4 regions of the Streptomyces sp. NPDC033270 genome follow, and region 1 is predicted to be linked to each of the others. Evidence: predicted binding sites of a transcription regulator. Region 1 holds the regulator's gene; each other region holds the start of a gene.
The links. Region 1 encodes HrcA, which represses chaperone genes, less so after heat shock. Its sites were predicted from a motif close to TTNGCACTCNGNNNNNCNGAGTGCNAA; they were not measured.
Positions count from the first base shown of each region.

Region 2: a site for HrcA is predicted at 4,465-4,491, ahead of groES (co-chaperone GroES). Genes of this name have one in related genera too.
Region 3: a site for HrcA is predicted at 2,044-2,070, ahead of ACZ5XZ_RS18385 (FmdB family zinc ribbon protein). Genes of this name have one in related genera too.
Region 4: a site for HrcA is predicted at 3,436-3,462, ahead of groL (chaperonin GroEL). Genes of this name have one in related genera too.

Region 1 is NZ_JBVIRA010000059.1:3,618-9,480, reverse strand. Features, by position in the region: gene ACZ5XZ_RS38895 (16S rRNA (uracil(1498)-N(3))-methyltransferase) at 1-199, opposite strand, end outside; gene ACZ5XZ_RS38890 (nitronate monooxygenase) at 196-1,284, opposite strand; gene dnaJ (molecular chaperone DnaJ) at 1,372-2,508, opposite strand; gene hrcA (heat-inducible transcriptional repressor HrcA) at 2,509-3,525, opposite strand; gene ACZ5XZ_RS38875 (MBL fold metallo-hydrolase) at 3,720-4,454, shown strand; gene ACZ5XZ_RS38870 (DUF3097 domain-containing protein) at 4,575-5,408, shown strand; gene hemW (radical SAM family heme chaperone HemW) at 5,481-5,863, opposite strand, start outside.
Region 2 is NZ_JBVIRA010000012.1:200,728-206,590, forward strand. Features, by position in the region: gene ACZ5XZ_RS19030 (DUF2264 domain-containing protein) at 1-225, opposite strand, end outside; gene ACZ5XZ_RS19035 (hydroxyacid dehydrogenase) at 317-1,369, shown strand; gene ACZ5XZ_RS19040 (ester cyclase) at 1,431-2,123, shown strand; gene groL (chaperonin GroEL) at 2,250-3,875, opposite strand; gene groES (co-chaperone GroES) at 4,008-4,316, opposite strand; gene ACZ5XZ_RS19055 (FtsW/RodA/SpoVE family cell cycle protein) at 4,787-5,863, shown strand, end outside.
Region 3 is NZ_JBVIRA010000012.1:45,798-51,660, forward strand. Features, by position in the region: gene ACZ5XZ_RS18375 (potassium/proton antiporter) at 1-340, shown strand, start outside; gene ACZ5XZ_RS18380 (MFS transporter) at 680-1,969, shown strand; gene ACZ5XZ_RS18385 (FmdB family zinc ribbon protein) at 2,082-2,417, shown strand; gene ACZ5XZ_RS18390 (S-methyl-5'-thioadenosine phosphorylase) at 2,625-3,458, shown strand; gene mscL (large conductance mechanosensitive channel protein MscL) at 4,536-5,045, shown strand; gene ACZ5XZ_RS18400 (hypothetical protein) at 5,086-5,352, opposite strand; gene ACZ5XZ_RS18405 (GNAT family N-acetyltransferase) at 5,481-5,863, opposite strand, start outside.
Region 4 is NZ_JBVIRA010000007.1:171,767-177,629, forward strand. Features, by position in the region: gene ACZ5XZ_RS13495 (glucosyl-3-phosphoglycerate synthase) at 1-490, opposite strand, end outside; SAM riboswitch class I at 689-838, shown strand; gene thrC (threonine synthase) at 856-2,148, shown strand; gene ACZ5XZ_RS13505 (MoaD/ThiS family protein) at 2,202-2,480, shown strand; gene ACZ5XZ_RS13510 (cold-shock protein) at 2,966-3,169, shown strand; gene groL (chaperonin GroEL) at 3,626-5,248, shown strand; gene ACZ5XZ_RS13520 (hypothetical protein) at 5,355-5,594, opposite strand; gene ACZ5XZ_RS13525 (hypothetical protein) at 5,591-5,863, opposite strand, start outside.

The DNA.
Region 1 (5,863 bases):
CGACGAGCGTGTCCTTGCCCTCGACGGCGGCGACCGTGCCGTAGGCCCCGGTCCCGTGACCGTCCGTCAGCACGACCTCCTCGCCGGCCCGCAGCCGCCGCACCGACACCGCGTGCCGGCCCTCGGGGCCGTCCAGGGTCAGCGTGCCGCCGGCGCGTGCCTGCGCGAGCGAGTCGACGAGGAAGACGGGCGCGGTCATGACGCGCCGCCGGCGCCGGGGTGGGCCAACGCCGCCCGTGCCGCGTCGATTTCGGCCGCGAGGACCTCGACGAGCTGCGCGGCGGGCAGCTCCCTGGCCAGCCGGTGCCCCTGCCCCGCCCACAGGTTCATGGCCTGCGCGTCGCCCGCCTTGGCCGCGGCCTTGCGCACGGTGGAGGTGAGGTAGTGGACGGCGGGGTAGGCGGCCGGGGCGTACGGGCCGTGTTCGCGCAGGAAGCGGTTCACCAGCCCGCGGGCCGGGCGCCCGGAGAACGCCCGGGTCAACTCCGTATGCGTGAACAGGGGGTTGTTCAGTGCCTGCTTGTGCAGCGGGTTGGCGCCCGACTCCGGGGTGGCGAGGAACGCCGTCCCCAGCTGCGCCATCGTCGCCCCGGCGGCCAGTACGGCGGCGATCTGCGCCCCGCGCATCAGCCCGCCCGCGGCGATCACCGGGATCTGCACGGCCGCGCGGACCTGGCCGAGCAGCGCCAGCAGCCCCAGCCCCGCACCGGTCCCGTCCGCGTGCGGATCGTCCCGGTGGGTGCCCTGGTGGCCGCCGGCCTCCACGCCCTGCACACACACCGCGTCCGCGCCCGACCACTGCGCGGCCTGCGCCTCGGCCGCCGTGGTGGCCGTCACGACGGTGTACGTACCGACCTTGGCGAAGGCGTCGAGGACGGCGCGCGAGGGGCAGCCGAAGGTGAAGGACACCAACGGCACCGGGTCCTCCCGCAGTATCGCGAGCTTGGCCTCGTAGCCGTCGTCGCTGGGCCCGTCGGTTTCGCCGAGCTCGGTCTCGTACCAGGCGGCCTCGCCCGCGAGCTGCTCGCGGTAGACGTCGACGGCGGCGGTGTCGGCCAGGGACGGCTGCGGCATGAAGAGATTGACGCCGAAGGGCCGGTCGGTCAGCGACCGCAGCTGTTTGATCTCCTGGTACATGCCGTCGGCGGTCTTGTAGCCGGCGGCGAGGAAGCCGAGACCGCCGGCGCCGCAGACGGCGGCGGCCAGCTCGGGTCCGGAGCCGCCTCCCGCCATCGGCGCCTGCACGATCGGATAGCGACAGAGATCGGTCAGTGCGGTGGACATGAGCACATCGTGTCACGGGAAACGCCGAGCCCCCGCATCAGGGGCTCGGCGCTGGTACGCGCCTGGGCGCGTCGGTTCGGCCGTGGCCTACCGCCCGTTGAACGCGTCCTTCAGCCGCGAGAACAACCCCTGCTGCCCCGGCTGGAACTGGCCCGTGGGCCGCTCCTCGCCGCGCAGCTTGGCGAGCCGCCGCAGCAGCTCCTCCTGCTCGGGATCGAGCTTGCTCGGGGTCTGCACCTCGACATGGACGATGAGATCGCCGCGGCCGTTGCCCCGCAGATGCGTCACCCCGCGCTGGTGCAGCGGAATCGACTGCCCGGACTGGGTGCCCGGCCGCACATCGATCTCCTCCACCCCGTCCAGCGTCTCCAGCGGGCACTTCGTGCCCAGCGCCGCCGCCGTCATCGGGATGGTGACCGTGCAGTGCAGATCGTCGCCGCGCCGCTGGAAGACCGGGTGCGCAAGCTCGTGGATCTCGACGTAGAGATCACCGGCGGGGCCGCCGCCGGGGCCGACCTCGCCCTCGCCCGCGAGCTGGATCCGGGTGCCGTTGTCGACACCGGCCGGGATCTTGACGGTCAGCGTGCGGCGGGAGCGGATCCGCCCGTCGCCCGCGCACTCGGGGCACGGCGTCGGCACGACCGTGCCGAAGCCCTGGCACTGCGGGCACGGCCTCGACGTCATGACCTGGCCGAGGAAGGACCGGGTGACCTGCGAGACCTCACCGCGGCCGCGGCACATGTCACAGGTCTGCGCCGAGGTCCCCGGCGCCGCGCCCTCACCGGTGCACGTCGTGCAGACCACGGCGGTGTCGACCTGGATGTCCTTGGTCGTGCCGAAGGCCGCCTCGTTCAGCTCGATGTCCAACCGGATCATGGCGTCCTGGCCGCGGCGGGTGCGCGAGCGCGGTCCGCGCTGCGAGGCCGTGCCGAAGAAGGCGTCCATGATGTCGGAGAAGTTGCCGAAGCCCGCGCCGAAGCCGCCCGCGCCACCGGCGCCGCCCGACTGCGACAGCGGGTCCCCGCCGAGGTCGTAGACCTGCTTCTTCTGCGGATCCGACAGGACCTCGTAAGCGGCGTTGATCTCCTTGAACCGCTCCTGGGTCTTGGGGTCCGGGTTCACGTCCGGGTGCAGCTCGCGCGCCAGCCGGCGGAACGCCTTCTTGATCTCGTCCTGCGAGGCATCGCGCCGTACGCCCAGGACCGCGTAGTAATCCGTGGCCACTTACGACTCCGCCAGGATCTGTCCGACGTAACGTGCCACTGCGCGTACCGCTCCCATCGTTCCGGGGTAGTCCATGCGGGTCGGTCCGACCACGCCGAGTTTGGCGACTGCCTCGTCGCCCGAACCGTAGCCGACCGTGACGACCGATGTGGACGTCAGGCCTTCGTGGGCATTCTCATGCCCGATACGTACGGTCATGCCCGAGTCCTTGGCCTCGCCGAGGAGCTTGAGCAGCACCACATGCTCCTCAAGGGCCTCCAGCACCGGACGGATGGTCAGGGGGAAGTCGTGCCCGAAGCGCGTGAGATTGGCGGTGCCGCCGATCATCAGCCGCTCTTCGGTCTCCTCCACCAAAGTCTCCAGCAACACCGACAGCACTGTCGAGACCGTGCCGCGGTCGTCCTGTTCGAAGGACTCCGGGAGATCCTGCACCAACTGGGGCACATCCGTGAAACGGCGTCCCACGACCCGGCTGTTGAGCCGCGCCCGCAGGTCCGCCAGCGAGGTCTCGGCGAACGGCGTCTGGCAGTCGATGAGCCGCTGCTCGACCCGCCCGGTGTCCGTGATCAGTACGAGCATCAACCGGGCCGGCGCCAGTGCCAGCAGCTCGACGTGCCGGACCGTGGACCGCGTCAGCGACGGGTACTGCACGACCGCGACCTGCCGGGTCAGCTGCGCCAGCAGCCGTACCGTGCGCCCCACCACGTCGTCGAGGTCGACGGCACCGTCCAGGAAGTTCTGGATCGCCCGCCGCTCCGGGCTGGACAGCGGCTTGACGCCGGCCAGCTTGTCGACGAAGAGGCGGTAGCCCTTGTCGGTCGGGATCCGCCCCGCGCTCGTGTGCGGCTGGGCGATGAAACCCTCGTCCTCCAGGGCTGCCATGTCGTTGCGGACGGTGGCCGGGGAGACCCCCAGCTGATGCCGCTCGGTGAGCGCCTTGGAGCCGACCGGCTCCTCCGTCCCGACATAGTCCTGGACGATGGCGCGCAGCACTTCGAGCCTGCGTTCACTGAGCATCCTGCGCACCTCCAGTCCGGCCGTCCGCCGTTTCGTTACTCCTGGCACTCACACAAGTCGAGTGCCAGACCCGGAGCCAGTGTACGGCCGGGTAGCACGGCCACGGCAAGGGCGACCTTGCGCGGCGCCCGCCCGATGACCGTGTTCGGCCGATCCACCGGGCAACGCTATCGCGATGGAGCTAGCGTCTCGGTATGGGCACTGCTTGGGAAGAGGCCGGGTGGGAACAGCTCGGTGACGGTGTCGCCAGGCGCCGGATGCCGGGCTGGGACGAGACGATCGGCGTGATCACCGGATCGGCCGGCGTCATGATCGTGGACACCGGTGCGAGCATCCGTGACGGCGCGGATCTGCGCCGGGCCATCCGCGGCGTACTGGGCCGGGAAGTGACGCATGTCGCGCTCACCCATCCACATTTCGATCATGTGCTGGGCACCGCCGCCTTCGCCGGCGTCGAGGTGTTCGGCGCGGCCGGCCTGGGCGAACTGCTCCGGCGCGGCAAGGACGAGCTGCGGCACGACGCGATGCGCCACGGCGTCGCGCGGGACGCCGCCGCGGAGGCCGCCGATCTGCTGGTCGCCCCGCACCACCATGTGCACGGCCAACTGACCGTCGATCTCGGCGACCGGCAGGTGCTGCTCGCCAACGTCGGTCCCGGCCACACCGCCCACGACCTCGCGGTCCTGGTGCCCGGCCGGCACGGCGCCGCCGAGATCGTCTTCTGCGGCGACCTGGTCGAGGAGTCCGGCGAACCGCAGGCCGGCCCGGACGCGCTGCCCCAGCAGTGGCCCGCGGCCCTGGACCGCCTGCTGGCCCTCGGCGGCGAGGACGCGGTGTACGTCCCCGGTCATGGTGCCGTGGTGGACGCCGCCTTCGTCCGCGCCCAGCGCGACGCCCTGGCCGCCCTCTTCGGCGTACCGCCCTCCTGAGCGCCGGCCCCCGCCCCGGCCGGGGCCCGTCGGCACCGGGTCCCGCCGTGATCGACTCCGCCGCGATCAGGTCCCGCCGCCAGCGGGTCCCGCCGCCGGGATCTCGTATAGAACAGGCCCATGCAGAGCAAGCGCTACAGCCCCGACCTGACCCCGCCCTGGAAGAAGCCGCGCCCCGCACCCGAGGTGCCGGCCGACCCCGATCTGGTCGTCGAGGAGGTCACCACGGGCTTCTGCGGCGCCGTGATCCGCTGCGAGAAGACCGCCGAGGGGCCCACGGTCACCCTGGAGGACCGCTTCGGCAAGCACCGCGTCTTCCCCATGACCCCGCGCGGCTTCCTCTTGGAGGGCAAGGTCGTCACCTTGGTGCGCCCGCAGCACCGGCCGGCGCCGGGCGGCCCCGCCCGTACGGCTTCGGGGTCACTCGCCGTTCCCGGCGCCCGCGCCCGGGTCGCACGCGCCGGGCGCATCTATGTGGAGGGCCGGCACGACGCCGAACTGGTCGAGCGGGTCTGGGGCGACGACCTGCGCATCGAGGGCGTCGTCGTGGAGTACCTGGAGGGCGTCGACGACCTCCCGGCGATCGTCCGCGGCTTCTCCCCCGGTCCGGACGCCCGGCTGGGGGTGCTGGTGGACCACCTCGTGCCCGGTTCGAAGGAGTCCCGGATCGCGGCCGAGGTGACGGGCGAGCACGTGCTCGTCGTGGGCCACCCCTACATCGACGTGTGGGAGGCGGTGAAGCCGTCGTCGGTGGGGATCGCGGCGTGGCCCGCCGTCCCGCGCGGCCAGGACTGGAAGACCGGGGTGTGCCGGGCGCTGGGCTGGCCGGAGAACACGGGGGCGGCGTGGCAGCGCATTCTGTCCTGCGTACGGTCCTACAAGGACCTGGAGCCGCAACTCCTCGGGCGGGTCGAGGAGTTGATCGACTTCGTCACGGTCGGCGGGGAAGGCTGACGCGATGGGGAGGGGGCGGCGGGTCCGCTGGAGCGGGCGCGCGTCTCGCCCTGTGATCACCCGGCCGGGTGATCAGTCCACCAGGTCCCGCACCACCGCGTCGGCCAGCAGCCGTCCCCGGAGGGTCAGCACGGCCCGACCCGCCTCGTAGGGCGCCGGCTCCAGCAGCCCGTCGGCCAGCGCCCGCGCCGCCGCACGCGCTCCCGCCGGGGCGAGGATGCCGAGCGGGCAGCCGTCCGACAGCCGCAGCTCCAGCAGGATGCGTTCGACGCGGCGGTCCTCGTCGGCCAGCACCTCGCGCCCCGCGCCCGGGGAGCGGCCCTCGGCCAGGGCCTGGGCGTAGGCGCCCGGATGCTTGACGTTCCACCAGCGGACGCCGCCGACGTGGCTGTGGGCGCCGGGGCCGGCACCCCACCAGTCGGCGCCGGTCCAGTACAGCTCGTTGTGGCGGCAGC
Region 2 (5,863 bases), on a different contig from region 1:
ACGGGCGAAGCCTTCGAGGCCGTCCGAGCGGGGGCCGGAGGAACTGGGGCGGCCGCCGGGGAGGGCGATCAGGCCGAGGCCCGGGGAGGCGTAGGGGCGGGTGGCGCACAGCAGGCCGTCGGCCACCGCCTCCCAGTGGACGCGGGTCCAGCCGGTGTACGGGCTGCGGCGACGGTCCTCGGGCGGCAGCGGGAAGGGGAGGGAGCGGGGGTGACGCGCAGACATGGGTTCCCCTCTGACGGAGGATGACGGCCGGCCGCCGGGGCATCCTTCGGGTACGGCCGACCGGGCGTCAAGGGAGCACGAAGGAGAACACATGACCACGCCACCCCCCGCCGGGACGGCCGAGCGCACGGCGAGGCGCCCGAACGTGCTGCTGTCGATGGGCCCCGGTATCGCCGAGCGGCTCCTCGACGCCCGCCACCACGCCCGCCTCGCGGCCCTCGCCCAGACCGACTCCCGCCTCGTCGCCCACGAGTTGGCCGACCCCTCGCCCGCCGTCGCCGCCGCCCTCGCCGACGCCGAGCTGCTGCTCACCTGCTGGGGGGCGCCGCCCCTGACCGAGCGCGTGCTGGCCGCCGCACCGCGGCTGCGGGCCGTCGTGCACGCCGCCGGTTCGGTCAAGCACCACATCACCGACGCGTGCTGGCAGCGCGGTATCGCCGTCGCCTCGGCGGCCGCCGTCAACGCGCTGCCGGTCGCCGAGTTCACCCTCGCCGCGATCCTCTTCGCCAACAAGCGGGTGCTGCACGCCGCCCACCGCTACCGCGCCCTGCGCGCCCCGCACGACTGGCAGCACGAGCTGTCCGGCGACGGCAACTACCACCGCACCGTCGGCGTCGTCGGCGCCTCCCGCATCGGCCGCCGCCTCATCGAGCTGCTGCGCCCGTTCGACCTGCGCGTCCTGCTGTACGACCCGTACGTCGACGCCGCCGAGGCCGCCCGGCTGGGGGTGGCGCCGGTCCCCCTCGACACGCTCTGCGCCGACAGCTCCATCGTCACCGTGCACGCCCCGGAGCTGCCCGCAACCCGACACCTGCTCGGCGCCCGCGAGCTGGCGCTGATGCCGGACGGCGCCACCCTGATCAACACCGCCCGCGGCTCCCTCGTCGACGAAGCGGCCCTGCTCGCCGAGCTGGCGACCGGCCGGCTGCACGCGGTCCTGGACGTCACCGACCCCGAACTCCCGCCGCCCGACTCCCCGTTGTACGACCTGCCGAACGTCCTGCTCACCCCGCACATCGCCGGTTCCCTGGGCGGCGAACTGCACCGCCTGGCCGATCGGGCGCTGGACGAGGTGGCGCGGTTCGCGGCCGGCCGGCCGTTCGCGGACCCGGTGCACCCGGCGGCCCGGGACCGTTCGGCCTGACCGCACGATACTGGGCATTCCTCACTAAAATGGACGCGTCCCACCCACCCCGGGAGGCGCCATGAAATTCGTACAGATAATCGATTACCGGACCGAGCGGCCCGACGGCATGAACGAACTCATGGACAAGTGGGTCGAGCAGACCAAGGGCAGGCGGACCGCCACCCACAGCGTCGTCGGCAAGGACCGGTCCGACGCCTCCCACTACGTCGAGATCGTCGAATTCCCCTCGCACGAAGAGGCGGTGAAGAACTCCCACCTCCCGGAGACCGACCGGATCTTCCAGGAGATGGTGGCGCTCTGCGACGGGATGCCGTCCTTCACCGATCTCGACGTCGTCCGGGACGAGCAGTTGAACACCGCAACCGCCCGCCGGTTCTTCCACGAGATCGCCGCCGGGGGCAACCTCGGCGCCGTCGACGAGGTGTTCGCGTCCGACTACCGGGACCACGACGTCATCAAAGAGGACGAGACCGTGATCGGGTCCGACGCGCTGCAGCGCGACATCACCGGATGGCGCGCCGCCTTCGACTTCACGTTCGACCTGGAATCCCAGATCGCCCAGGGCGACGACGTCGTGACCCGGTGGACCTGGTACGGGACGCACAAGGGCCCGTTCATGGACGTCCAGCCGACCGGCCGGAAGTGCACCATGACCGGCACCACGACCTTCCGGTTCCACGACGGAATGATCCAGGAAGGCTGGTGGCACTACGACGTCCTGGGCCTGATGCGGCAGCTCGGCGCGCTCTGACCGGGGCGTGCCGGCCGCGCGGCTCCCGGCAGCACGCGAGAAGGCTCCCGTTCCCACCGCTCACGAGCGGGAACAGGAGCCTTCCACCGGCTACCGCCGGCGCTCAGCCGGCTGCGCGGCTATGCGTCAGTGCGCGTGCCCGTGACCGTGACCGGCCTCGGCCGACTCCTCCTCGGCCGGCTTCTCGACGACCAGGGTCTCGGTCGTGAGCAGCAGGGAGGCGATCGACGCGGCGTTCTCCAGGGCGGAGCGGGTGACCTTGACCGGGTCGATGACGCCGGCCTTGACCAGGTCGCCGTACTCGCCGGTGGCGGCGTTGAAGCCCTGGCCCTTGTCCTGCTCGGCGACCTTCGCGGTGATGACGTAGCCCTCGAGGCCGGCGTTCTCCGCGATCCAGCGCAGCGGCTCGACGACCGCGCGGCGGACGACGGCGACGCCGGTGGCCTCGTCGCCCTCCTTGCCGAGGTTGCCCTCCAGCACCTTGGCGGCGTGCACCAGGGCGGAGCCACCACCGGAGACGATGCCCTCCTCGACCGCGGCGCGGGTCGCGGAGATGGCGTCCTCCAGACGGTGCTTCTTCTCCTTGAGCTCGACCTCGGTGGCCGCACCCACGCGGATGACGCAGACGCCACCGGCGAGCTTGGCGAGGCGCTCCTGGAGCTTCTCGCGGTCCCAGTCGGAGTCGGTGGTCTCGATCTCGCCCTTGATCTGGGCGACGCGACCGGCGACGTCCTCGGCGTTGCCGCCGCCGTCGACGATGGTGGTGTCGTCCTTGGTGACGGTCACGCGGCGGGCGGAGCCCAGCACGTCCAGACCGGCCTGGTCGAGCTTGAGGCCGACCTCCTCGGCGATGACGGTGGCACCGGTGAGGGTGGCCATGTCGCCGAGCATCGCCTTGCGGCGGTCACCGAAGCCGGGGGCCTTGACGGCCACCGCGTTGAAGGTGCCACGGATCTTGTTGACGACCAGGGTCGACAGGGCCTCGCCCTCGACGTCCTCGGCGATGATCAGCAGCGGCTTGGAGCCACCCGCCTGGATGACCTTCTCCAGCAGCGGCAGCAGGTCCTGGATCGAGGCGATCTTGCCCTGGTGGATCAGGATGTACGGGTCCTCGAGGACGGCCTCCATACGCTCCTGGTCGGTGACCATGTACGGCGAGAGGTAGCCCTTGTCGAAGGCCATGCCCTCGGTGAAGTCCAGCTCCAGACCGAAGGTGTTGGACTCCTCGACGGTGATCACACCGTCCTTGCCGACCTTGTCCATCGCCTCGGCGATGAGCTCGCCGACCTGCTTGTCCTGCGCGGACAGGCCGGCGACGGCGGCGATGTCGGCCTTGTCGTCGATCGGGCGGGCGGTCGCGAGGAGCTCCTCGGACACGGCCTGCACGGCGGCGTCGATGCCCTTCTTCAGGGCGGCCGGGGAAGCGCCCGCGGCGACGTTGCGCAGGCCCTCGCGGACCAGCGCCTGGGCCAGCACGGTGGCGGTGGTGGTGCCGTCACCCGCGATGTCGTTGGTCTTGGTCGCCACCTCCTTGACGAGCTGGGCGCCCAGGTTCTCGTACGGGTCGTCGACCTCGACCTCACGGGCGATGGTGACACCGTCGTTGGTGATGGTGGGGGCACCGAACTTCTTGTCGATGACGACGTTGCGGCCCTTCGGACCGATCGTCACCTTCACCGTGTCGGCAAGCTTGTTCACGCCGCGCTCAAGGGCGCGACGGGCGTCCTCGTCGAACTTCAGGATCTTCGCCATGGGGTGCTTCAAGTCCTCTCATTGCGATCCTCGGCACGCAGTGGGGACCGCTGGGTCAAACGAACTGCGCCCCTGCCCCGGGTTGTTTAGACGCGGGAACCAGGGGCGCAGATCACGGCAAATCTGGGTGACTTACTTCTCGACGATCGCGAGCACGTCGCGGGCCGAGAGAACGAGGTACTCCTCGTTGTTGTACTTCACCTCGGTGCCGCCGTACTTGCTGTAGAGAACGACGTCACCAACGGTGACGTCGAGCTCGACGCGCTTGCCGTCCTCGATGCGGCCCGGGCCCACGGCCAGGACGACGCCCTCCTGGGGCTTCTCCTTGGCGGTGTCCGGAATGACCAGGCCCGAGGCCGTGGTCTGCTCGGCGTCGAGCGGCTGGACCACGATGCGGTCCTCAAGCGGCTTGATGGCAACCTTGGAGCTGGCGGTCGTCACGATCCGACCTCCCCCTTCGGAGATCTCACGGGGTTAACTGTCTGAGGTGGCGACCAGGTGGATCCGTCGTCGCGGGTGCCGGACCTGCCCGTCGCTGTGTGTTTGGCACTCCCCACTGGAGAGTGCCAACGCCGAGACTATGACGCGGTTAGCACTCGGTCAAGCGGAGTGCCAGCGCGCCGGGGGCGGGTTCCGCGACGCCGGTTGACCGCGACGCGGCCAACGGGTCCGTCGCCGGGGCGGGTTCCCTGCCAAATCGGACACACCTTCCCGTTTCTTGGCAACCACCCCCCGGGCCACCTCGTCTACTTCCCCGACTGCCGGGCCTGCGAACCGGGCCCGGACGCGCCGTGTGGATCAGCCCGGACCGGGTCCGCAGGCCCTGACCATCGAAGGCGGAGGAACCCGTGCGTGGACTGACCAGCGCTCCCCGGCCGGCCGGGGAGCCGGAGAGCGACGCCGAGCGCACCATGACGTTCGCCGCGCTGCAACGGGCACCGGACCGCCGCAGGACCGAGGCCTGGCTGCTCGCCCTCGTCGTCCTGACCGCCGTCTTCGGCTACGCCTACACCGGTCTGTCGATGACCGGCCGGCTGCCCGGCGGCCTGGCCGGCTTCGCCGTCAGCATGCTCTTCGTGGCGCTGGTGCCGCATCTGGTCCTGCGCCGCTTCGCCCCGCGCGCCGATCCGCTGATCCTGCCGCTGGCGACCCTGCTGACCGGGATCGGCCTGGTCCTGCTGCACCGGCTGGACGTCACCTACGCGCAGACCCCGCGTCTGAAGATCGCCGAGGCGGCGAGCGGCCAACTGGTGTGGACGGTGATCGGGGTGTCGGTCTGCATCGCCATCCTGCTGGTGCTGCGCGACCACCGCATTCTGCAGCGCTACATCTATCTGACGATGGCGGTCGCCCTGGTGCTGCTGATGGCGCCGGCCTTCTTCGGCGCCGACATGTACGGCGCCAAGCGCTGGATCCTGCTCGGGCCGCTGTCGCTGCAGCCCGGCGAGTTCGTGAAGATCATGATCTCGGTGTTCTTCGCCGGCTACCTCACCGTCAACCGCGATGCGCTGGCGCTGACCGGACGCCGCGTCATGGGCGTCCAGCTGCCCCCGGGACGGCAGCTCGGGCCGATCTTCACGATCTGGGTGATCAGCCTGCTGGTGCTGGTCTTCGAACGGGACCTGGGCACCTCGCTGATCTTCTTCGGCGTCTTCGTGATCATGCTCTACATGGCCACCGGGCGCGCCGGATGGGTGCTGTGCGGCCTGCTGATGGCCACGGTCGGCGCGGCCGTCGTCGGCTCCCTGGAGCCGCACGTCCACGGCCGCGTCACGGCCTGGCTGGACCCCATGCGGGCCTTCACCAAGGAAGGCCGTGCGGAGGGCATGTCCGACCAGCTCGGCCAGGCGCTGTTCAGCTTCGGCAGCGGCGGCATCGGCGGCACCGGCCTGGGCCAGGGCCACCCCGAGCTGGTCGGCTTCGCGGGCAACAGCGACTTCATCCTCACCACCGTCGGCGAGGAGCTGGGCCTGGCCGGGGTGATGGCG
Region 3 (5,863 bases), on a different contig from region 1:
CAAGGAGGCCGCCGACCTGGGCATCGAGTCGGCTCCCCTGGAGCGGCTGCGCGGCCATCTGCTGTCCACGTCCATCGGCCCGACGTCCCGTATGCACGGCGTCGAGGTCGGCGAGCTGCGGATGCCCGCGGGCGCCGCGGTCACCCTCGTCGTACGGGACGGCTCCAGCTTCGTGCCCTCGCCGACGACGGTGCTGCGGCGCGGCGACGAGCTGCTGGTGGTGGCCACGGACCAGGTGCGCGACGCGGCCGAGCGGCGGCTGCAGGCGGTCTCCCAGGGCGGCAAGCTGGCCGGCTGGCTGGGGGCGGACGGTGCCTCGCGGCGGCACCCCCACGGATAGCGCCCGCGCCGCCCGGGGGCCACGCCCTCGCGGCGCGGCCGCCCCGGAAATGTGCTGCATATCTCCACGGAACCCAAGGAAATTTACGTGAAGCCCTGGCTAATCCCAGGGCTTCACGCGCTTGGGCCTGTAGTATGAAAAGGAACACTGACGAACCAACTCTGCCTGACGCAGAGCTGGCGCGACCGCTCGGCGGCCGCGGTCCCCTGCCACACGCAGCCACCTCTCGGGGTGCGGACCATGCGGTATCACTCGGTCCTGCGCGAGAGGACAGCTCTCGGCGCGTGCCCGTGACGACCTCGCGGGTGGCGCGCTACCAGGCGGCAGAAAGGCCCGGCCGTGGCATCCGCGGTCAAGGACTCCCGTCCCGGTTACGGACAACTGCTCCGCACCCCAGGTGCATGGACATTCCTGCTGCCCGGCTTTCTGGCCCGGCAGCCCTTCGCGATGCTGACGATCGGCATCGTGCTGCTCGTCGAATCCACCACCGGCTCGTACGGCACCGCGGGCGCGGTGTCCGCCGCCACCGGTGTCTCGATGGCGCTGTTCGCCCCGCAGAGCGGCAAACTCGCCGACCGCTTCGGCCAGCGCGCCGTACTGCTCCCCGGCGTCCTGGTCCACGTCGCCGGCGTCACGGCCCTGATCATCCTGGCCCTCGTCCACGCCCCCCTGTGGGCGCTGCTCGCCGTCGCCGTCCCCACGGGCGCCTCGACTCCGCAGGTCGGCCCGATGGTGCGGGCCCGCTGGGCCTCCCGGCTGGGCGGCAGCCCGTTGATGCCGACGGCCGCCGCCTTCGAGTCGGTGACCGACGAGTTCACCTTTGTGATCGGCCCGGTTCTCGCGACCGCGCTGTGCACGGGCATCCACCCGGCGGCCGGCCTGATCGCCGAGGCCGCGCTGACGCTGGCCGGCGGGCTGCTGTTCGCCTCGCAGCGGCGCAGCCAGCCTCCGGTGCACCGGGCCGGGGCCGGCGACCGGCCGCGCGTCTCGGCGCTGTCGGTGCCCGGCGTCCGCGTCCTGATCGTGGCGTTCCTCGGCATCGGCGCCGTCTTCGGCGGTATGCAGGTCTCGCTGACCGCGTTCACCCAGCACATCGGGCAGCCCGGCATCAACGGCGTGCTCTACGGGATCTTCGCCGGCGGCAACATGCTCGCCGGCGTCGCCTGCGGCGCGATCTCCTGGAAGGTCGGCCCGCGACGCCGGCTGCTGGTCGCCTACGGTCTGCTGGCGCTGGCCACCACTCCCCTGTGGACGGTGACCGCGGTGCCGCTGCTGGGCGCCGTCGGCCTGGTCGTGGGCCTGTGCATCGCCCCGGCCCTGATCACCGGCTACACGCTCGTCGAGTCGCTGGTGCCGGCCGCCGCCCGTACCGAGGCCTTCACCTGGCTGACCGGCGCGGTCGCGCTGGGCCAGGCGGCCGCGGCCACCTCCGCCGGCCAGTTGGCGGACCGCTTCGGCCCGAGCACCGGCTTCCTGGTGCCGCTGGCGGGCACGACGCTGGCTCTGGTGGTGCTGGTCGCGCTCCGCGCCCACCTGCTGCCGCGCTCCTCGACCGTGGTCGCCTCCCAGGGCGACGCAACCGTGTCCCCCGCTGCTGACGACCGGGAGCGGGAGCTGACGAGCGCCTGAACGGACGTGGAGTCGGTCACCGTCTCCCCGTCACGGTGGACTGACGGGCGGGAATACTGCAATATGGAGCGTCGTTAGCACTCATCGAGTGAGAGTGCCAGGAGGAAGTCAAGTGCCGACCTACCAGTACCAGTGCACCGAGTGCGGCGAAGGCCTCGAGGCGGTGCAGAAGTTCACCGACGACGCGCTGACGGAGTGCCCCAGCTGCAACGGACGCCTCAAGAAGGTGTTCTCCGCGGTCGGCATCGTCTTCAAGGGCTCCGGCTTCTACCGCAACGACAGCCGCGGTGCGTCGTCCAGCAGCAGCCCCGCGAAGAGCTCCTCCTCGTCGAGCGGCACGTCCTCCTCGGACTCCGCCGGCTCCTCGTCGAGCAGCTCCGACTCCGCGTCCTCCACCCCGGCCGCGGCGGCCTCCAGCAGCACGTCGAGCACCAGCTCCGCGGCCTGAGCCGCACCCCGCACTTCTTCGGACCCCGCCGCCTTCATGGACGGCGGGGTTCGGTTGTTCCGGTGGTCCGGTGGTCCGGTGGTCCGGTTGTTGCGGTGGACCGGTCGTCCGATCGCTCTGGCGTCCCAAGGCCTCTGATCCCCCACGAGGCGGCCGGATCGCTGATCACGGGGTCGACCGGCACCCGGTCCCGATAGTGTGGCCCGCATGGCTGACGCGGAGATAGGTGTCATCGGCGGCTCGGGGTTCTACTCCTTCCTCGACGACGTGACCGAAATCACGGTGGACACCCCCTACGGTCCCCCCAGCGACTCGCTGTTCCTCGGCGAGATCGCCGGCCGCCAGGTCGCCTTCCTGCCCCGGCACGGCCGCAGCCACCACCTCCCGCCGCACCGCATCAACTACCGCGCCAACCTGTGGGCGCTGCGCTCCGTCGGCGTACGGCAGGTCCTCGGCCCGTGCGCGGTCGGCGGTCTGCGCCCCGAGTACGGCCCCGGCACGCTGCTCGTCCCCGACCAGCTCGTCGACCGCACCAAGGCGCGCCCGCAGACCTACTTCGACGGCCACCCGCTGCCGGATGGCAGCGTCCCCAACGTCGTCCACCTCACCTTCGCCGACCCGTACTGCCCCAGCGGCCGCCAGGCCGCCCTCACGGCTGCCCGCGGCCGCGACTGGGAGCCGGTCGACGGCGGCACGCTCGTCGTCATCGAGGGACCGCGCTTCTCCACCCGCGCCGAATCGCGCTGGCACGCCGCCCAGGGCTGGTCGGTGGTCGGCATGACCGGCCACCCCGAAGCGGTCCTGGCCCGCGAACTGAGCCTGTGCTACACCTCACTGTCCCTGGTCACCGACCTGGACGCGGGCACCGAGACCGGCGACGGCGTCTCCCACGAAGAGGTTCTTGCCGTCTTCTCCCAGAACGTCGGCCGGCTGCGCGAGGTGCTCTTCGACGCGGTCGCCGCACTGCCCGACAACACGGCCAGGGACTGCCTGTGCGTCGACGCCCACGCGGGCTGGGAGCTGGGCATCGAGCTGCCGTGAGGCTGTGACGTGTGACCCGGGTGACGGGGTTGTCCACAAGGGCGGGGTCGTCCACAGGCCGGAGCGGGCGCGGGCGGACTGCGGCACGGTGGGACGTAGCCCAAGGCAAACCCCTCGTCACAGGCGGTCCTTCATGCCCAGCACATTCACCGACCCGACGCCACAGCCCCTCCGCTCAGCCCCGTCCGCCCCTCACCTGCTCACGGCCCCTGCCACGCTCGCCACGCCCCCGCACTCCCCTCCACCCGACCCCCCACTGCCCACACCCCCGCGCCGCGCAGTGGCGCAGTTCGCTCCGGTGCAGGTCACGCCCTCCCGTCATCGGTTACGAAGGTTCGTGCGACAGCGCCGCAGCGCCCTGGCGGGAGTCACCATGACCGCGGCCGCACTGATCATTTCCGTGCAGCCGGACGCCGACGACGCACGAACGCGGTGCTCAGCGCACATCACCACACCCAAAGATCGATTTACGCGACCCGACGGGCGACTGCACGGACCCATAGCCCAGAAATGAGAAGTGCGTCACCAATCGAAAGCCTTCTCCCTGGCGCACATTTGATCGCAATATCGCTCATGACGGCGGGCGCGGCGGGCGGCATTTCAGAGAACCTTCAACGAACTTCCATAGACGACGGCCATATTCGTCCACTTCCCCCGACTCTCTTTACCCGCTTACCCGCAGACTTCCTTGAGCCTGTCACTTCCCGCCTCAAGTCAGTCACGCACACGGGACGAGAACTTCACGACCGCCGCCCCTTAAAGCCTTCCTTGTCATCCGAGAATCGCCTATTGGCGACCGACGAGCCGCCCGGCACCGCGGGCGCCCGCCCTGGGAGGGAGCAGCGCCCAGGACGGGGACAGCAGGCCCAACGGAGGGGCAGGCATTCGGCCACTCGCCCAGCCTCGACTCGCCTCACCACACCGAACCATGAAGCAAAGCGGAGATCACCCATATCCCGACCAGGGCCAAAAGGGAGCCTTATGGAAAAACATCACACCTGACCCGAGTTGCGCAGCCTGAGCCGGTCCGGGATCATCCTTCGAGGCGCATCGGCCAGACAAGAAGGGTCTTCATAGGTGAGCACGGAGAAGAGAAGCGTCCTCGCAGGCTTCAGGGAATTCCTGATGCGAGGCAACGTCGTCGAACTCGCGGTCGCGGTCGTCGTCGGTGCGGCGTTCACCAACATCGTCAACGCGGTGGTGAAGGGCGTCATCAGCCCCATCGTGGGTGCCCTCGGTTCGCAGAACCTGGACCACTACCAGTCCTGCCTGACCGCGACGTGCGCCAAGGACCCCAAGTCGGGCGCGTACACCGACGGCATCTACATCCTCTGGGGCTCGGTGCTGAGCGCCGCGCTGACGTTCCTGATCACCGCCGCGGTCGTCTACTTCCTCATGATCCTTCCGATGAACAAGTGGAAGGAACGCCAGGAGGCCAAGAAGCCGGTCGAGGACGCCTCGGCGTCCCAGACCGAGGTCGAGCTGCTCACCGAGATCCGCGACGCGCTGATCGCCCGGCGCGACGGCTCGCCCACCCTGCCGTCCTCCGCCTCGGGGACCATCGGCACCCAGAAGACCCACGAGTAGCAGGCGCCAAAGGCCGGCACACGCCGCCCCCTCGCCTCGCTCAGAGGTGGTGGGGCGGCTTTTCGTCGAGGAAGCGGGCGAGATCGGCGGCGCTGTCACCGCCGGCCGGGCGCTCGCCCCAGCCACGATCGGTGTCGTCGGAGGACTGCTGGTTCAGCGGGTCGTCGAAGATCAGCCTCGCGGCGGGTCCGCGGGCGGGGCGCGGTGCCGGCGCAGCCGCCGGAGCCTGGTCGCCGCTGCCGTCGGCATCGGTAGCGGCGGCGGCCTCGGGCTCGGGGGTCTGCTCGGATTCGGGGGTGGTGCTCACGCCTCCAGGGTACGGGCGGGCCGGACACTGCCGCCGTTCAGCACGCACCCAAGCGGTCACTCGCTCAGGCAGCCCGCCGGTCAGGCGGTCACTCGCTCCGGCGGCCAGGCGGTCAGCCGGTCAGGCGGTCAGGCGGTCACGGGCAGTTCGCCGACGACCTGGTCGCCGCTCGTCTCTCCGGTCCGCACGAAGCCGAGTCGCCGGTAGAACCGTTCCGGCCCATGCTCCCCCGGGACCCAGGTCACCGTCGCCCGGGTCTGCCCGCGCCCGCGGATCTCCTCGCACACGGACTCCACGGCGAACCGGCCGTAGCCCCGGCCCTGTTGATCAGCGGCGATGTTCAGGCGCCAGATTCCCGAGCGCAGCCTGTCCTGCGGGTTCTCCGGGTCGAAGCGCACGAGGAAGAAGCCCATGACGAAGCCCACGAGCTGTTCACCGTCAAAGACCAACCGGGGCCAGGCGATCTCGGGCTGCGCATACGCCTCGGCCAGCGACCGCGCCACCGGCGCCA
Region 4 (5,863 bases), on a different contig from region 1:
CCAGGGGGCGGTCGTACATCGCCTTGACGAAGTGGATGTCGGGGTCGGTCAGCAGGGGGCCGACGATCCCGGAGACGAAGGTGGCGGAGAACTCCCGCAGGTCGGCGTCGACGAAGCAGATGATGTCGCCGGTGGTGACCAGGAGGGAGCGCCACAGGACCTCGCCCTTGCCGGGCAGCGCGGGCAGCCGGGGCAGGACGGTGTCGCGGTGGACGACCCGGGCGCCGGCCGCGGCGGCGACCTCGGCGGTGCGGTCGGTGGATCCGGAGTCCAGCACCACCAGCTCGTCGACCAGGGGGACGGCGTCGCACATCAGCTCGGCGCGGATCGCGGCCACGATCGCGCCGACCGTGGCCTCCTCGTCGAGCGCGGGCAGCACGACGCTGACCGTACGGCCCGTCTGGCGCTTGGCCTCCAGCAACTGCTCCAGCGGACGGTCCGCGGCGGACCAGGAGCGGCTGCTCAGCCAGCGCTCCACCTCTTCCAGCACGTCTACGACTCCTCGGTGGCCGCCGGTGCCGCGACCGGTAGGCGATCCCTAGTGTGGGCCATTCTGTGATCCATCTCGCGGTTCGGACGACTATCTCAACGGTCAGTGCCTTCGGTTACAGTCTTGAACAACGCGGATGACCGTCGCATGTCGGGGTCGCCGCGCCACAAACGCCTGGGTTTCGTCCCAGCGCCATACCGCTCATCCAGAGGGGCAGAGGGATACGGCCCGTTGAAGCCCCGGCAACCCTCCAGCCGGTCTCCGCCGCGATCATCGCGCGCGAGGCTCCCGGCTAGGGAAGGTGCCAAATCCGTCTCATGGCGAGATGCGCCATGAGGAAGATGAGGAGAAAGGGCCTCGCCTCCATGGCTGTGTACAGCACCGAAGTCACCGAAATCGCCCCCACCGTCGCTCTGGGGCCCGCCGTCGCCCTGTCCTGCCGCGAGTGCGGTGAGCGCTTCGACCTGAGCCCGCTCTTCGCCTGCGCGACCTGTTTCGGGCCGCTCGAAGTCGCCTACGACCTGCCGAGCGGCGACCCCGAGGCGCTGCGCAAGCAGATCGAGGCCGGTCCGGACAACATCTGGCGCTACGCTCCGCTGCTGCCCGTCCCCACCGATGTGGCGGACAAGCCGAATCTGAACCCCGGCTGCACCAAGCTCGTCAAGGCCGACCGGCTCGCCGCCGAGCTGGGTGTCACCGGCGCGCTCTACGTCAAGGACGACTCCGGCAACCCGACGCACTCCTTCAAGGACCGGGTCGTCGCGATCGCCGTCGAGGCCGCCCGCGCCTTCGGCTTCACGACGCTGTCCTGCTCCTCCACGGGCAACCTCGCCGGCGCGGTCGGCGCCGCGGCGCGCCGCGCGGGCTTCAAGTCCTGTGTGTTCATCCCGCACGACCTGGAGGCCGGCAAGGTCGTCATGGCCGCGGTCTACGGCGGTGACCTGGTCGGCATCGAGGGCAACTACGACGACGTCAACCGCTTCTGCTCGGAGCTCATCGGCGACCCGCTGGGCGAGGGCTGGGGCTTTGTCAACGTCAACCTCCGCCCCTATTACGGCGAGGGCTCCAAGACGCTGGCGTACGAGATCTGCGAGCAGCTGGGCTGGCGGCTCCCGGACCAGATCGTCATCCCCGTCGCGTCCGGCTCGCAGCTGACGAAGATCGACAAGGGGCTCAAGGAGCTGATCGCCCTCGGGCTGGTCGAGGACCGGCCGTACCGGATCTTCGGTGCCCAGGCGGAGGGCTGCTCGCCGGTGTCGACGGCCTTCAAGGCCGGGCACGACGTCGTGCGCCCGCAGAAGCCGAACACCATCGCCAAGTCGCTGGCGATCGGCAATCCGGCCGACGGGCCGTATGTGCTCGACATCGCGCGCCATACGGGCGGTGCGGTGGAGCACGTCGACGACGAGCAGGTCGTGGACGCGATCAAGCTGCTGGCGCGGACGGAGGGGATCTTCGCGGAGACCGCGGGCGGGGTGACCGTCGGCGTCACCAGGAAGCTGATCGAGGACGGTGTGCTCGACCCGTCCCTGACCACCGTCGTGCTCAACACGGGTGACGGCCTCAAGACGCTTGACGCCGTCGCGCCGACGTCCGGGCCCACGGCCACGATCCGCCCGAGCCTGGACGCGTTCCGAGAGGCCGGCCTGGCAGGCTGAGTCCCGAGCTCTACGAACCCGCACTCCCCAACCCTGTCCGGAAGGCAGAACCCATGAGCGTCAAGGTCCGCATCCCCACCATCCTCCGTACGTACACCGGTGGTGAGGCCGAGGTCACCGCCGAGGGCGCGACCCTCTCCGAGGTGATCGCCGACCTGGAGAAGAACCACGAGGGCATCGCGGCCCGTGTACTGGACGACGCCGGCAAGCTGCGTCGCTTCGTGAACGTCTACGTCAACGACGACGATGTGCGCTTCGAGCAGGGCCTGGAGACGCCGACGCCGGACGGTGCGGGCGTCTCCATCATCCCGGCGGTCGCCGGCGGCTGCTGAGGCCGCACGCGCCCGGTGGCCGTCGTCTCTCGCCCCGATCGGTCGAGGGGTGAGCGCTAATTTGCGCCATCTCTTCACCTGCTTGACCGGAATTGCCCCGTCCGTTGAAATCGGACGGGGCAATTCCGTTTAGTGAAAGGGGATACCATTGCGGTGATCCCCGTTCCGGATAACTCCGCGCACATGCCGAACGCATAGGAAACCGCGGAGAGTTGTGTGCAAAGTGTGTGCGGCATTTGTCGCTTACGTGCGTCTATGCCCGGCCCGACTTGCCCCGGAGAAACGGGATTTCATCGCATATTGCCGATTCTCCGGCGCCAGAATTCTCGTCCGATTGACCTGTTGCGCTGGGCATCGGTGCAGATACATTCAGCGGCGGTCGACGCGTTCCGGCGCACACCCCACGGGCCATTTCGCGGGGTGAGGTCTGACCCGGGTCCGCGGAGTGCGGTCCTGCGCAAGGGCCAGTAATAGGGGAGTTAGGCATGGCTCAGGGCACCGTCAAGTGGTTCAACGCGGAGAAGGGGTACGGCTTCATCGCGGTCGACGGTGGTGCGGATGTATTCGTCCACTACAGCGCGATTCAGATGGACGGCTACCGCACCCTTGAGGAGGGCCAGCGGGTCGAGTTCGAGATCTCGCAGGGCCAGAAGGGGCCGCAGGCGGACATGGTCAGGGTGAGCGCCTGAGGCGCGGGCCGACTGCAGCGTAGAGAAGGCCCGTACCCCGTCACGGGGTACGGGCCTTCTGCCTGCCCTCCCCGCGGCGGGACCTGAGCCCCCGTCGCCCGCGCCCGCCCCCCGTCTCGCCCGCGCCCGCCCTGTGCCGCTCGCTGCCGCGGGGCACCCCGGCGGCACCCCGACGACCGGCCGGCACCCGCCCGTCGCCCACCCCTCGCCCACCCCTCGCTCGCCCCTCGCCCACCCGCCGCCCCTGGGTGACCCCCTCCAGGTGGCTTGCACTCGCCCTGCCCGAGTGCTAATCATTGGCGTTAGCACTCTCCGAGTGAGAGTGACAGAACTTGGATCGGGCCGGTGAGGTCCGGACGCCGGGTGGGGCAAGGAACCACACGGCGCACGGACCGTCCGTCGCGGGCACGGGTGCCGATCCGGAGAAATCCACCCCGTCCGGGAGGACCACTTCACATGGCCAAGATCATCGCGTTCGACGAGGAGGCACGGCGCGGTCTCGAGCGCGGGATGAACCAGCTCGCCGACGCCGTCAAGGTCACCCTCGGCCCCAAGGGCCGCAACGTCGTCCTCGAGAAGAAGTGGGGCGCCCCCACGATCACCAACGATGGTGTCTCCATCGCCAAGGAGATCGAGCTCGAGGACCCGTACGAGAAGATCGGCGCCGAGCTGGTCAAGGAGGTCGCGAAGAAGACGGACGACGTCGCCGGTGACGGCACGACGACCGCGACCGTCCTGGCCCAGGCACTGGTCCGCGAGGGCCTGCGCAACGTCGCCGCCGGCGCCAACCCGATGGCCCTCAAGCGCGGCATCGAGAAGGCCGTCGAGGCCGTCTCCGCCGCCCTGCTGGAGCAGGCCAAGGACGTGGAGACCAAGGAGCAGATCGCCTCCACCGCCTCCATCTCCGCCGCCGACACCCAGATCGGCGAGCTGATCGCCGAGGCCATGGACAAGGTCGGCAAGGAAGGCGTCATCACCGTCGAGGAGTCCCAGACCTTCGGTCTGGAGCTGGAGCTCACCGAGGGTATGCGCTTCGACAAGGGCTACATCTCGGCGTACTTCGCCACCGACATGGAGCGTATGGAGGCGTCGCTCGACGACCCGTACATCCTGATCGTCAACTCCAAGATCGGCAACGTGAAGGACCTGCTGCCGCTCCTGGAGAAGGTCATGCAGTCCGGCAAGCCGCTGCTGATCATCGCCGAGGACGTCGAGGGCGAGGCCCTGTCGACCCTGGTCGTCAACAAGATCCGTGGCACCTTCAAGTCCGTCGCCGTCAAGGCTCCGGGCTTCGGTGACCGCCGCAAGGCCATGCTCGGCGACATCGCCATCCTCACCGGTGGCACCGTCATCTCCGAGGAGGTCGGCCTCAAGCTGGAGAACGCCGGTCTCGACCTGCTCGGCCGCGCCCGCAAGGTCGTCATCACCAAGGACGAGACCACCATCGTCGACGGTGCCGGCGACAGCGACCAGGTCCAGGGCCGCGTCAACCAGATCCGCGCCGAGATCGAGAACTCGGACAGCGACTACGACCGCGAGAAGCTGCAGGAGCGCCTGGCGAAGCTCGCCGGCGGTGTTGCGGTCATCAAGGCCGGTGCCGCGACCGAGGTCGAGCTCAAGGAGCGCAAGCACCGCATCGAGGACGCCGTTCGCAACGCGAAGGCGGCCGTCGAGGAGGGCATCGTCGCCGGCGGTGGCGTCGCCCTGCTGCAGGCCTCCCAGGTCTTCGAGAAGCTGGAGCTCGAAGGCGACGAGGCCACCGGTGCCGCCGCTGTGAAGCTGGCCCTGGAGGCCCCGCTGAAGCAGATCTCCGTCAACGCCGGCCTCGAGGGTGGCGTCGTCGTGGAGAAGGTGCGCAACCTGACCCCGGGTCACGGCCTGAACGCCGCGACCGGCGAGTACGTCGACCTGGTCGCCGAGGGCATCATCGACCCGGCCAAGGTCACCCGCTCCGCGCTGCAGAACGCCGCCTCCATCGCGGCGCTGTTCCTCACCACCGAGGCCGTCATCGCCGACAAGCCGGAGAAGGCCGCCGCGGCCGCTCCGGGCGGCATGCCGGGCGGTGACATGGACTTCTGATCCTCCGGATCGGAACGCTGATCCCTCCCGGATCACACGTCCGCACATACGTCGGGGCGGCACCCTCCTCCCAGGGGGTGCCGCCCCGACGGCGTTCACCGGCTCCTCACCGTACGTCCCCGGCCGCGTCGGCGTCGGCGTCGTCCGCCGCCTTCTCGGCGTCCCGGACCTTCTTGGTCATCTCCGCCGTCTCCGCCGTCTCCGCCGTCTCCGCCGTCTCCGCCGTTCCCGCGGAGTCCCCCGAGGACGCCCGGCCGGAGTCCCGCGCACAGCCGGTGGCCGCCAGGGCCGCTACCGCCACCGCCGCCGTCAGCAGCAGCGCGATCCGCCGGGAGGACCGCCTCACGAGCCGCTGCCGCCCTTGGCGTCGCCCTTCTTCGCGCACCAGGCCGCAACGGCCTTGAGGTCGCGGAGCTCGCGGGTGAGGGTCGGCTTCAGCTCCTTGCGGTGGGTGAGCCGGTCCTGGAGGAACGTGGCCACCTCGTCGTGGTTCCTGGCGTGGGCCCGCTTCACCCGCACCTCCATCCGCGCGATCGAACCCCTGGTGTCCGCGTCGCCGTTGAGCCGGTCGAGCGCCCTGGTGATGCGCTTTTCCAGCCGGGGCACCCGCGCACA